2 regions of the Effusibacillus pohliae DSM 22757 genome follow, and region 1 is predicted to be linked to the other one. Evidence: riboswitches for the same ligand, from Rfam matches in the RefSeq annotation. Region 1 holds a riboswitch; the other holds the start of a gene.
The links. A riboswitch is a leader RNA that binds a small molecule or an ion and turns the genes downstream of it on or off. The one in region 1 is predicted to bind cyclic di-GMP.
Positions count from the first base shown of each region.

Region 2: another riboswitch for cyclic di-GMP. It lies ahead of C230_RS0103140 (DUF5317 family protein); the one in region 1 lies ahead of C230_RS21685 (copper amine oxidase N-terminal domain-containing protein).

Region 1 is NZ_AQXL01000064.1:287-6,649, forward strand. It holds gene C230_RS21135 (S-layer homology domain-containing protein) at 1-738, opposite strand, end outside; gene C230_RS0101260 (stalk domain-containing protein) at 875-1,966, opposite strand; gene C230_RS0101265 (hypothetical protein) at 2,241-2,753, opposite strand; gene C230_RS21685 (copper amine oxidase N-terminal domain-containing protein) at 2,902-3,951, opposite strand; cyclic di-GMP riboswitch class I at 4,021-4,112, opposite strand; gene C230_RS0101275 (chromate transporter) at 4,262-5,446, opposite strand; gene C230_RS0101280 (hypothetical protein) at 5,559-6,014, opposite strand; gene C230_RS0101285 (DUF2653 family protein) at 6,033-6,332, opposite strand.
Region 2 is NZ_AQXL01000091.1:155-6,428, forward strand. It holds partial or broken gene C230_RS19235 (HD-GYP domain-containing protein) at 1-1,122, opposite strand, end outside; gene C230_RS0103140 (DUF5317 family protein) at 1,119-1,649, opposite strand; cyclic di-GMP riboswitch class I at 1,824-1,914, opposite strand; gene C230_RS0103150 (STAS domain-containing protein) at 1,966-2,271, opposite strand; gene C230_RS0103155 (flagellar assembly protein A) at 2,274-4,367, opposite strand; gene C230_RS0103160 (PP2C family protein-serine/threonine phosphatase) at 4,355-5,167, opposite strand; gene C230_RS0103165 (STAS domain-containing protein) at 5,154-5,483, opposite strand; gene C230_RS0103170 (EAL domain-containing protein) at 5,570-6,274, opposite strand, start outside; gene C230_RS23815 (aspartyl-phosphate phosphatase Spo0E family protein) at 6,274-6,274, opposite strand, start outside.

The sequences.
Region 1 (6,363 bases):
GATCACAATGCCGTTATCCTGCAATTTATCAAGCAGTACGGCAGCCTCGGCGCGAGTGAGAACCCGTTCCGGCTTGAACGATCCGTCTCCGTACCCGTGAATCAATTCATATTTGACGGCCGTCGCCACATACGGACGCAGCACGGGCGCGATTTGCTGCCAATCTTTCGGGAATTTTTCTTGCAGGAGCTGATCGGCTTCAGCGGCATTCAGCTGCTTCATATCCGGGTTGAGCTTGAGCAGGATTTTCACCAGCGTGACGGTCACGTCCTCCCGACGGGCACCTTCGTTCGGTTTAAAGAGCAAACCGCCATCCAGCGCCCGGAACGCATCGAAGTACTCTTTCGCCGCTTCCACATACTTGAATTCCCAGTCCGTGGGAGCCACGTCTTCAAAGTCCTGCGTGGTGGATGTGGTTTGCAAATGGAAGTATTTAGTGACCATCGTCGCGAATTCAGCCCGTGTCACTTTACCGTTCGGGTCAAAGTGGCGATTTCCTTTGCCTTTCACAACCCCTTTTTTCACGAGATCCTTAATGAATTTTTCCGCCCAGTGGCCGCGGACATCATCCAATTCAACCGTTTCGTTCGTCACGTTCGTGGTGTTGTTGATGGTGATCGTTTGCTGCGCTTGGTTATTCCCGACGATCGAAATGTTGCCATTCCCCTGTGCAAACGCCGGGAGCGTGCCGAACGAGAGTGTGGAGACCACTGAAAGAGCCATCAAGGTTTTTTTCATTCACAATCACCTCTACTGTAGTTTTTTGGTATATATAGGTAAGTCTATTATTGAATTCGTAACCAGGTAGAGTTTTATGGGGGTAGGATTGGCTTGGCATATAGTCTTTTCACATTATATTTGTTTCAATCCGGCATTATAGAGAGAATGTTCCGATCAACCGTTTGCCCTGGTTGAACGCCTCATAGACGCGAATAGTCACATTGTAATTGTTGTAACGGGACCAAATCAGATTATTGAAAGTGATGTATTGGTCTCCATCCCCGAGCACCGGCACGGACGAATTTGCGCTCGCTCCGATCGCATACCTCGTTTGAGCTACCGTTGTCCCGTTGCCGTCAATAACCTCAAAAATCAGGTCAGTATTATTTGGATATGCATTGTAGCCCGAATCTTTTGTCGTGGTCACATGGACTTTGTAAACCTGCGCATAGGCTTTGTAGTCATAGCTCCAGAATGTTACCTGACTCAACTGAACGTGATAAGGCATCAGATCGAAAACAGGCGAGTCCGCCGAAGTATACACTTTGGGTGTAACGGTCGATGGCTTTCCCACGGAAAACGACGCCCATGTTTTAAACTGTGCCGGAAACACGGAAAAATCGGCCTTTGTCAGATTTAATGTCATATCTTCTACCGAGATGCCTTTCGGGATCATCGCGTAATACTGCAGTATTCCGGTCGTTTTCGGCTGTACCTCGGAGTCGTATCCCTGCGGAACATATACGAATCCTTTATATTTGCCGCCGTCCCGGCTGACAAACTCCGGCTGATACCCGAAGAAACTGAACGATTGAGTATCGTCATTGCGAACCGCAACAGATACCTGAACCAGATTGGAATCCCCCGCGTCGAACACCGCGGAGCGAACTTCGGTAAACGTAACGGGAAGATCAGGTTCCGGACGAACCGCCTGTGACAATCCGGCGCCCGGTTTGGTTCCCACCCAGATCGTCCGATTCGGTCCATCCCATTCCACCGGGTATCCCAATGCCTCGGAAACGTATTTCACCGGCACATAAGTGGTTCCCTCATAGTTGAAAGCGATAGGAACTTGCGCAACTCCGTTCGAAAAGGTCCCGCCCGCGGGCGTCTTGTCCACCCCGTTGATCATCAACTTGACTTGTGAGATCACAACCTGCAACGATTCTGCACCTGCCGCCACAGGCGCGGTGATCAGGCTACCCAACACCATGCCGCCTGCCAACCAGACAATCGGTTTTCGCATCCGCTTTCACTCCTTTGTCTCCGTTTCACTATGACTTCTTCTCGCAATCCGGATCTTTGCTTGGATAAAGTGGAGCGCTCGTTTTCGATGCCTTTTCACCCGCTTTCAGGCTGTGCTGATGAAACGCGTTTTGTGGTATTTCCTTCCGATAACCAAAAATTCGAGTTGGACTGGTTCTTTTCCTTCAAGCGCAGGCATCCAAACGGTGACAAAACTATGTAAAAAAATTGATCCCCCCAGCAGGAGGATCCTTCGTCCCAGTTGTTCGCTTTATTCAGCTACTCTTCAGATCTTTTGTCAGTTCCCGATATTGCTTGAGTTTGTTCTCGATTTGAGACAGATATTCCTTATGTTTCTCTTCGATTTGCTGCTTTGTCAGGTTCTGTTCCGTTACATTAATCAAAAACGTATAGATATTAAATCGAACATTTGACGCAAGCGCAACGCCTTCCTTGAAGGTTTTCGACTCCCGGTCAACCGTCGAAAGCGGATTTTCTTGAGTGAACTTTTTATATTCATCCCAGTTTTTCTTCATTTGATCCCGAAGGGGAGTCATCTGTTTCTTGAATTCGTCCACCTTGATCGCGCCTTTTTCCAATTGATCATATCGTACCTGTATGTCAGCAAATATCTTTTCCGCCTCTTGCGTCAATTGTTCTTCTTTTGTGTTGAAAGCAGCCAAACTCACATGCGCCGGTTCGGTATGGGAATGCACATAGATGCCCACTCCGACTCCCAACACGATGACAAGCAACAGAATCCACAGATAGTTCTTCCGAACTTTCATAAGCCACCTCCCCTCGTAAATTGAATCAGATGAGAGTAAAATTTTCAATACCAGTGTAACTGATCTGGCGGGACAGACCAAGCCCATAAAATAACCGATAAAATAAGACAACCTGGCGCACATGCGCAACAGGTTGCCTGGAGAAAAGTTATTTTACAATCACCATTTTGGCGTTTGCGTCCCACTGTACCTGATGCCCGAGAAATTCGGAAATAAAGCGGACCGGCACCACCGTGCGGGAATCGGCTATTTGCGCGGGCACATCAATCGTCGCGGTTTGACCGTTGACCTTGATCGTCTTGCTTCCGATCGGAAGCTCAATCGTGATATCGCCCTTGCGAATCGTAACCGTTTGCGTTTCTCCGTTCCATTTCACGTCGGCTCCCAATGCTTCCGAAACAGCGCGAACCGGGATCAAGGTGCGCCCGTCCTTGATAAAAGGCTGCACGTCAAAATTCGGCCGCTTGCCCTGCACATACACTTTCACCTGTTCGGTGTCGCCCTTGTCTTGAAAAACTTTACTCAACAAGTCGTACAACTTGTCCGATTTCGGATTCTTGGCAAGCGCCGCTTCGACAGCTGTCTCCGCCTCATCCTGTTTCTTGTCCTTCAGCTTCAATGTCACCAGAACCTGAACTTGATCCTCGGTTGCCGTCCCGGAATTCACTTCGGAGTCAAGTTGCGTTTCCACCGCATTCTTTGCGTCGTCGTCAGAGGACGCCAGTCCATCCTGCTTCAGCTTATCGATTAATTTTTCAATCACGGCATTCAACGTATCGTCACTTGCTTGCCCATTTCCATCCTGCAAAGCCTTCAGAAGGCTTTCGAGCGCTCGCTTGATCCCCTTGCCCTTGCCGCCATGCTCATGATCCTGATCGTCCTTCTCTTCATCATCCTGCTTGTTTTTTCCATTCCCGTCGTCGTCTTCCTCATCGGATTGGTTTCCGGATGTTGTGGAAGACGTTGTGGAAGATTGTGTTGAGCCGGATGTTTGAGAGGGATTCGTCGTTGGATCGGTTGTTGTAGTTGTAGTTGTAGTTGTAGACGTAGAACTCTGCGTGGTCGTGGCAGAACTCGTTACAGACGAACCGGTTGCGGTGCTGATCGCGGTCGCCGTTTCCGCCCGTGCAATCAGCGCTGCCGGCGAGAGGGCGAGTGTCATCACAAGAGCTGTTGTCCAAACCAATTTTTTCTTCATTGTTCCACACACTCCTTTTTGAACAAAAATAAAATCTGCCACTTGGCAGACACAGAAGTGTGCTACCACTGTGGCGGCCCGGCTGCCATAGGATGTTCCCCCCATCCCGTAGGCCCGCAGCTTTGCGTCATCGCCTTTCGGCGATTTTGCCCTTTCAGTGAGAATATTTTACTTTCATTAGAATTTATACTACATTACAAGCAACCAATTCATGAGTCTTTCGTCCTATTCTATTTCTTACGTTTTGTAAATCCCAAATCGAATTGCCCGCTCCCATCGCTATGACGCATCCTTCCCGAAAGATGCAGTGTTAAAGTGACGAGATCAGCGCTCCGCCCAACGCTCCTGTTAATACGACTGTCCAAGGCGGCAATTTCCAAAACACAAGCATTCCAAATAGGATGGTGGCAAGCGCAAAATCGGCCGGCGCCAATATGGAGCTTATCCAAATCGGGTTATAGAGAGCCGCAAGCAGAACGCCCACGACAGCCGCATTGATACCGATTAACGCTCCTTGAATTTTGGGCTTTCTTCGAAGTGTGTCCCAAAAAGGCAATGTTCCAATCACAAGCAGAAATGCAGGAAGGAAAATCGCCACCGTTGCTATGAAAGCCCCAAACCCTCCTCCCATCGTCGCCCCTAAATATGAAGCGAATGTGAATAATGGGCCTGGCACTGCCTGTGTGGCACCATATCCAGCAAGGAAAGCTTCCTTGCTCACCCAACCAGTCGGTACAAGTTCTCTTTCCAGCAAAGGCAATACAACGTGTCCCCCGCCGAACACAAGCGAACCGGCCCTGTAAAAACTGTCAAATACCTTCACCCATACAAATTGCGTCAACCCACGCAATACAGGCAAAGCAGCCAGTAACCCAAAAAATAAACCCAAACACACAATCCCCACATGACGGTTGATTGGAACACAAATGTTGGGCTGATCAGGTGTATGTTCCGACTTATAGAGAAACAATCCTACAACTCCCGCTGAAACAATAAGCAGAACTTGGCTAACTGCGGTTGGCCACAAAAGAGAGATGACCGCCGCTACCATCGCTATGGTTGCCCTGTTGCGATCAGGCGCCAGCTTTTGCCCCATTCCCAACACTGCATGGGCAACAATCGCAACGGCCACTATCTTCAAACCATGTATCCATCCCGCATTTCCTACATCGAAACCTTGCAACAGGAATGCAAAAAGCACCAAAACAATCACGGATGGCAAGGTAAATCCGATGAACGAAGCAACACCGCCAAGCAGCCCTGCTCGCATAACCCCTATTGCAATACCTACTTGACTGCTTGCGGGGCCAGGCAAGAACTGGCAAAGAGCAACCAAGTCTGCATAGCTGCGTTCATCCAACCACTTTCTTTGCCGGACATACTCATCATGAAAATACCCCAAGTGGGCAATAGGCCCCCCAAATGAAGTAAGCCCCAATTTCAAAGATACACGTAATACTTCGGCCCACGATTTCCAGCATCTTGGCAGATTCACTTAAATTTCACACCTCGCCGCTGGAATTTCCCGATTGGTCAAGTGACTTTCTTTTACTCAAGGAAATACAAACTGAGATAGGGAGGCCAAGCCTCCCCAGTTTTTTCACACACTATCGCACGAACAACCGACGTATTAATTTGTACCCGACAAACAACAGCAGCAAATCAAACAAGAGCCCCCAAAAAGAGAACCCGTAGCCAAATCCGCCAAACGGATGGAGCATGTGACCAAACAGCGAACTCATGAGCGCTCCTGCCGCCATCCCACCCAGAAAATGCCCCAACCCGCCGCCAAACCACGACGATTTGGGCTGCTGATACGGTTGTTGATACGGTTGCGGGGTGGACGGTTTTTGTGTCACATTGCTCGAAGGGCTCTTTTGACCGGAACTGTAAACTCCTGATCCGGACTGACTCGTGGAATCGCCCTTGTAGGTGGAGCCGGAGCTGATGGATGACTTCACTCCGCCACTAAATGAACCGGATGTCGAGGATTTCGCTTCCGACACCGCAGAAAAACCCATAACCAGCGCAAGCGCAAGGAAAAGAGACACGAGCTTTTTCATCGAAAATCCCTCCAATCGTTATCGCACTTCAATTTCGGCAGAGAATCCTTTGCCTTCTTCAAAGAACAGTTCAATGAGAAGCCGTTGCGGGTCAAAGTTGTGGTAGTCCCGCAGATAAATGGCAACCCCATCAATGAGATCCTGCTCACTGATCGGATACTTGTAAAGCCCATTGTCAACCGATGCAGTGGCGGAAAACCCTTTTCCCTCTTCGTAAAACAGTTCCGCCTGCACCTGTTCCGGACGTTTTTCATATCGCCAGGCCGTGAATACACAAACCGAATCAATCAGGTCTTGTTCGTTGAAGCAGAGTTTCATCGATCACACCCCCGTTATAATTGATGTTGCT
Region 2 (6,274 bases), on a different contig from region 1:
TTGATATACCGTTTCGTCATTGGAATGCCTTTTCATAATATGATCCAAGTGGTTACAGAGGGCCAGAATGCGGGCTTCCAAAGGAATCTCTGCACCTTTTAACCCTTTTGGGAATCCTTTTCCATCCCATTGTTCGTGGTGATAAAGAATCCATTCATCAAATTTTTTGTTCGGAAAAATCGAACGAATAATTTCGGCTCCTCTTTCACAATGAGTTTGATACTCTTTCTCTTCTGAAAGTGTAAGGGCACCGCGTTTCCGGAACACATGTACGGGTAGTAATGACTTTCCAATGTCATGGATAATTGCCATTTGAATCAAGTCGTGCTTTTTATTCTTTGGATAACGCAAATGCTCAATTAACATATCACAGATAATCCCGACGCGGGTACCGTGACCGGAGAGCTCGCCCGTTATCCTGTTTTCTAAGATCCGAATGAATTCTTTAGACGTATCCTGTCGTATACCAATTTGCTTGATATATTGAGTGGAGAAAAGTAGTACGACCAGGATGAAGAAGGTTGTATATAAAACTTCTCTTATGAGATCACTTGAATTTTGAGCATAAAGAAAACGTGAAACCACGATCGAGCTAACGAGAATCGGAACGATTAATTCCCGCAACTTAATGGGAAAATTATGAAACAAAGGTACCCCCATCACCGATCGATGAATCCCTGCTATCAGCAATGAGTTGGTCAGCTCATTTGCTGCCGACGCTAAAAATACCTGAAAAAATGTATTAAATTCTGTAAGTCGAATCGTCTCCAATGCCACAGATGCACTCAGAAAGTACATTCCTACAGTGACAAAATATCGAAACCACTTAACGTTTCGGATCGAACGATATCTTTTTATAAAGCTCAAAAGTGTACTGATAACAATCGTGACTGCACAGGCCGGCAGTCCGAATTTAAATAAAATACAGATATATCCAATAGCACTTGCGCTATAGTCATCTCCACTAATTAGTTTTATTGGGAAGAGTTCTAAAATAATAATAAACGAGGTGAATAGTATAAATTCTAAATAACTGTCGGCATGAAAATACAATATCCCCTCAAACAACGCATACAATCCAATGATAAATAAAGATCCCGTGTACCAGTTTAAATCTCTCATTCATCCCACCCCTTCCTCCTTGAATTCTTTATGATGAAAAGTATTAGTCCGATTCCAATAACAAGATCCCCAATACTTAAAACATAGTTCCTTCCGAGTGGTGTTATAAATGGAATCCAATCTCCCAACCACCAAAAAGGTGAGGTTTTCATCAGCTGGTGACGAGAATCGGAGTCAAAACCCATGTCCTCAAAGCCTGCTAATCTCATCGCGGTTTCAGATACAGGCATCAATCCTCCATGCAGAAGAAGGGACAAAACGTTCAGCAACGTTCCAGAAAATATCCATTTTACGCCGTACAAATGTCGATTCAGGAACAGACTAACGAGCATTCCCAAAAATGTAATGCCTAGCAATACGGGATGCTGTGAGTTTGTTTGGACCGCCAGAATTGCAAGTACCAACTGAATCAGAAAACAACCAATCATAACATATGGAACTTTGAATCTGATATTGAAAACAATCGAAACAGGGTTTCTTTTGAAAAGCAACGCCAAGCCAATTCCAGCAATGACAAAATAAATCATGGAAACCACTCGCCTTCAGTTAGTACTAAAGAAAGAACCGGGAGGAGAAGCTCCGCCCAGTTCTTTCTTCCGACACTTAGAACCATGGTTTGTTAATGATCGTTGCAAGTGCCATTGCAGTAAGTGCTGCGAGCGTTACGAAAGCAGAAGCCTTCTTCATCGCTTTCCCCTCCTTTCGGTAGCTGGCTGACATAGCAGGTATTCACCCGCCGTAGCCCCTATAGCTTTGCGTCCCCCGGTTTCCCAGAGTTTGCCTTTATCGTTCGGGGATTACCCGACATATATATGGTTTGACATTTCTATCAAAATTCCTTCTTTATCGACTAGCCAGCAAATCCTCCAGTCCAATAATCAAGAAAATTTCCTGTATTTCTTCATTTATATTTATAAATTTATATTCTGTTTCTTGTTCTTTTAACGTGCGTATTAAGTTTAACAATGATCCGATTCCTGTGGAATCGATAAACACCACATTCTTCATGTCCACACACACCATCGTTACAGACGTCAGATCCATCGCCGCAATGGTTTCCTCGAAAACGTCAACCCCCGAAATGTCCAAGGCGCCGTTCAATTGAATGTTGAACACATCATTTTCCCAATTTGTTTGGATACCCAACACATTTACACCCCACTATAGATAAGTTCATATTCCCGGTTTAGTCTTACGTGCAAAGGACCTGTCTCTTCAATAAACTTTTTAGAAACTGTCGATATTTTCACGACGGTATCCGGATACACGCGTTCCGTTTTTATAAATCCTTCTGCGCTTTTAACCCAAACCTCTGTCAAACTTCCTCCTTTTGAACCAATCTCACTGGCTACAACGCTGTTCCCTGCCTGTACCTTTCCTCCACGCAATGTTTCTGCTTTCATACTTCCTTTGCAATAAATGTCCGATCCATAGCAAAATCGCTCAACCACAACATCCCAAGCCGATTTGATGGAACTGTTGGTTAGGCTTTGCACCTGGATATTCATTTTTTTGTTGGAATCAAATTCGACTGCAGAAATTACATTTTCCATGTACTTCACTACAGAATCGAGTTGATCCAATGTCTTGATAAGCGGATGAAAATACAGAAATGACTTTTCGAGAAAATCGACCACTTGGAAAGTATCCTCATCAAAACTATCCTTCTCGTCCTTGATAACAGTACCCACTTCCCGAATCAGAACTGGCAGCTTCTTAAATTTGATTTCGGTTAGCAGCTTTAACAACGGTTGCAAACCCTTTTTTCCGATGTCTGATTTTGTGAAAGCACGGTTGGTTCCCAATTGTTTAACAACCACAATTAATTTTACTAGATCGTCACGTATTTCTTTAAATTTAGGAAGCATGTCGTCCCAAAACAAGTTGGAATACCCGCAGATGATTGTCGAACCAACCGCGGAACCATTGATTTTCGCATCCCCGCCTGTTTTTACCGTAGCATTTGAAACACTTCCCATAATATAGAGGTTGCCGCCCGCTTCTACGTACATCCCTTCCTCCACATCGCCAAGAATATACACATCCCCGCGGAAACGGATGTTCCCTGAATCCATGTTTACGTTCCCACGGTGTATGAATTGAGGAAGAATGCTGAAACACAGTGTATTATTGGAACGCCGGTCAATCTTGATGCGACCCGACCTGGTAGCCACTATCTTTCGGTCCAGTCCATAAACGGTTGTACCTTCACCGGCTATTACCGTAAGCTCCTTTACCTGAGGGACAGGCACCGTTTCCCCAAACACGTTCCACCCGCTGGTCCCAGGTTTAGCTGGAGTCGGGCGCCCTATGATTTCTCCCGCTCCAATACTTGGCAAACTGAAACGCTCTTTCCAATCGATACTTTCAGAGAGAATCAATTGGTCTTTCTGTTTTTTGAGCTTCTCATGAAACAGCTCAAATCCGCCGTCCTCTCCCGGAACTGGCTCAATTCCTTTCGCTATTACCGTGGTAACAGGTTCCTGTGACTGGCAGACACGTTCGATCTCATCATAATCGATCCCAAATCGAACTCCAATTTCTTTAAGTTTATCTAAAATATAGAATTCTGTAAAATCATTTTTTGCGATTTTTGTTTCAACCACTTCAAGTACAAGTTCTCGACTCGGCGGTAAATCTTTAAGCTCTCTAATTATGTAATAACCTGGAACAAACTCCAATAGAACGTGCATCTTATCATCGGAAACAGTTAATTTTAACGTAGAATCGACTACCTCTTCTTCTAATCGGACATCAATTTGATCTTCTTCTGTTACAATGACAGTTCCTCTAGCAGGTTGTCCATTGATTAAGACTGTAGCACCCTCGCAAATGGTTAGCAGAGGATAATGGTATTCCCCGTTTTTGCAGAAAATCTTGCCATCTTTAACCCAAGCTGTTCCTTCTGGAGCTTCAATTGAAAGCTCCTTCTTCGAATTAGAGACTGTCTCTAACAGCGTGCCTGGCGAAGGCATCTGTAACCACATTTCTGTTTCCTTCCCTTTCTTTTGTGGCCTTACATCTGAAACAGCAATTTCAGTAAATTGCTTATTGATATCAGTTGCGATTTCTGACTTTCTCTTTACAGTCGCTTGAATGACAACCGGTCTATGAAAGAAAAGACCTCGCCGCCCTTGATCGATCACTTCGAATTCGATTTCTTCTTTGGATACTTGTAGTTGCCTCGCCGCCCGTCGAACTGCTTTCTCCACAGTTTTTCCACGACTGACAATTACTCCGAACAACAGTTAACTTCTCCTTTCTCGCAGCGGATCGCTATGACTGTGACATCATCTCGTTTAAAATCTTGAGAGTACTGCTTTACGTCGCTGGTGATCGATTGAATCAGATCATCCATGGTTTGGTCTTTGTTTTTCGAAATCACTTGCATCAAACGGTCGTAACCATACTGCTGCCTATATGTATCCATCGCTTCAAAAATCCCGTCGGTACACCCGACTATTAAGTCACCTTTTGACAGTAAAATAGAATAATCCTTATACTCACGATTTCTCAAAATTCCGATTACAGTGCCTTTCCCTTCAAGTCGTTCAGGAAAATCTCGGTTCTTTCTCATTAGGATGGGACTTGGATGTCCAGCAGATGTATATAGAAACTCGGCCGAGTTAGTATCAAACATTCCACAAAACAAGGAAGCAAACGCCCGTAAACGTGTCAGATCCTTGTGAAGCGAGTTGTTCAGTTCAAACACCAGTTTTCCAGGACTAGCACAAGTACGTGTTAAACATCTGACCGTTGAACGTAACAAGACCATCAGAAGAAATGCAGGTATTCCCTTGCCCATTACATCACCAATGAACACCCAATATCGGCCGTTTCGTTCGTCATGTATAAAATCGTAATAATCTCCACTCAGATGAAAGGAGGGAATCGAAACTCCGACACAGGAAAGAGCGTCACAGTACGGTACATCATCGTGTAAAAGCATTTGCTGTATAAATTGCGCTGCTTGAACTTCCTCTTTAGCACTTTCGACTGTAAACATATATTTTTCAAATTGATATTGAAGTTCATTTGTTCTCATGAGCATTACCTTCCTCCAAATCACCCAACGCCTCAAATATTCCCATTTCATCTAAAATTTCATATATTATGTCCGGTAAGGATCGGAGTTTAAGATTACGTCCCTCTTCCCGAAACTCCATGATTTTTCGAACTAAAAGCCCAATTCCTGTTGAATCGATAAATGTAACTTTATTGAAATCTAGTACTACGGTTTGTTGCTTGATCCCATCAATTTCAGCTAATAATTGATTTACCGTTCCAATATCTACTTCCCCTTCAACATGAATTATAGTCAAACCGTCCAATATATCCCTAACCTTAAGTTTAAAATCCATAACGTCACCCAATTTTAATGAATTTGAATAATTCCAGGCATATACTGTTTGTATAAATTGAATTTTTAATATTTTCTTGAAACCAGCTATAAGATTGTGCCTTTTGAAAGTGCAAATGGATGGCCAAGAAGGAATCCCTGACCATATGGAATACCGAGTTCAACTAAAATCACTCTTTGTTTCTCTCTTTCGACCCCTTCCGCGATAAGCTGGGTTTTCACTTTCTCGGCAAACGCCACCAAACCCGCGATTACCCTGCGGGCCTGTTTGGATGTTTCCAGTGAAACAATGATGGACCGATCCAGCTTTATAAATTCAGGCTGCAATGCTTCTACCAACCAAAAATTCGAAAATCCCGTTCCAAAGTCATCAAGTGCAATCTTCACTCCATGTTTACGTAACACAGACAATTCCCTTTTTAAAGACTTAAGATCATCGATGTGAGTCTGTTCTGTAATTTCCAATACTAACTGTTGAAGCGGAAGTTCAAGCTTCGTTATATCTTCAAAAATAGCCCCTGTTTGTAATGCGCGAGGATGACAATTGAGAAACAACAGAGCATTTTGAATGATCGCTCGGGCTTTCTTAATCGCAATATCCCTTGCTTTAAAATCCAATAATATCTGCTGTTCTTCTGATTGATCAAATAATGCAGAAGGTAGAAGACACTTTCCTGAGCGAGTCCTCCCTCGAATCAATGCTTCAAATGCAAAGTTTGTTTGAGGTTCGGTTAATGGAACAATTCTCTGATATAGGGGGAATAGTTCAATGGTACTCCATCGATCCCCATT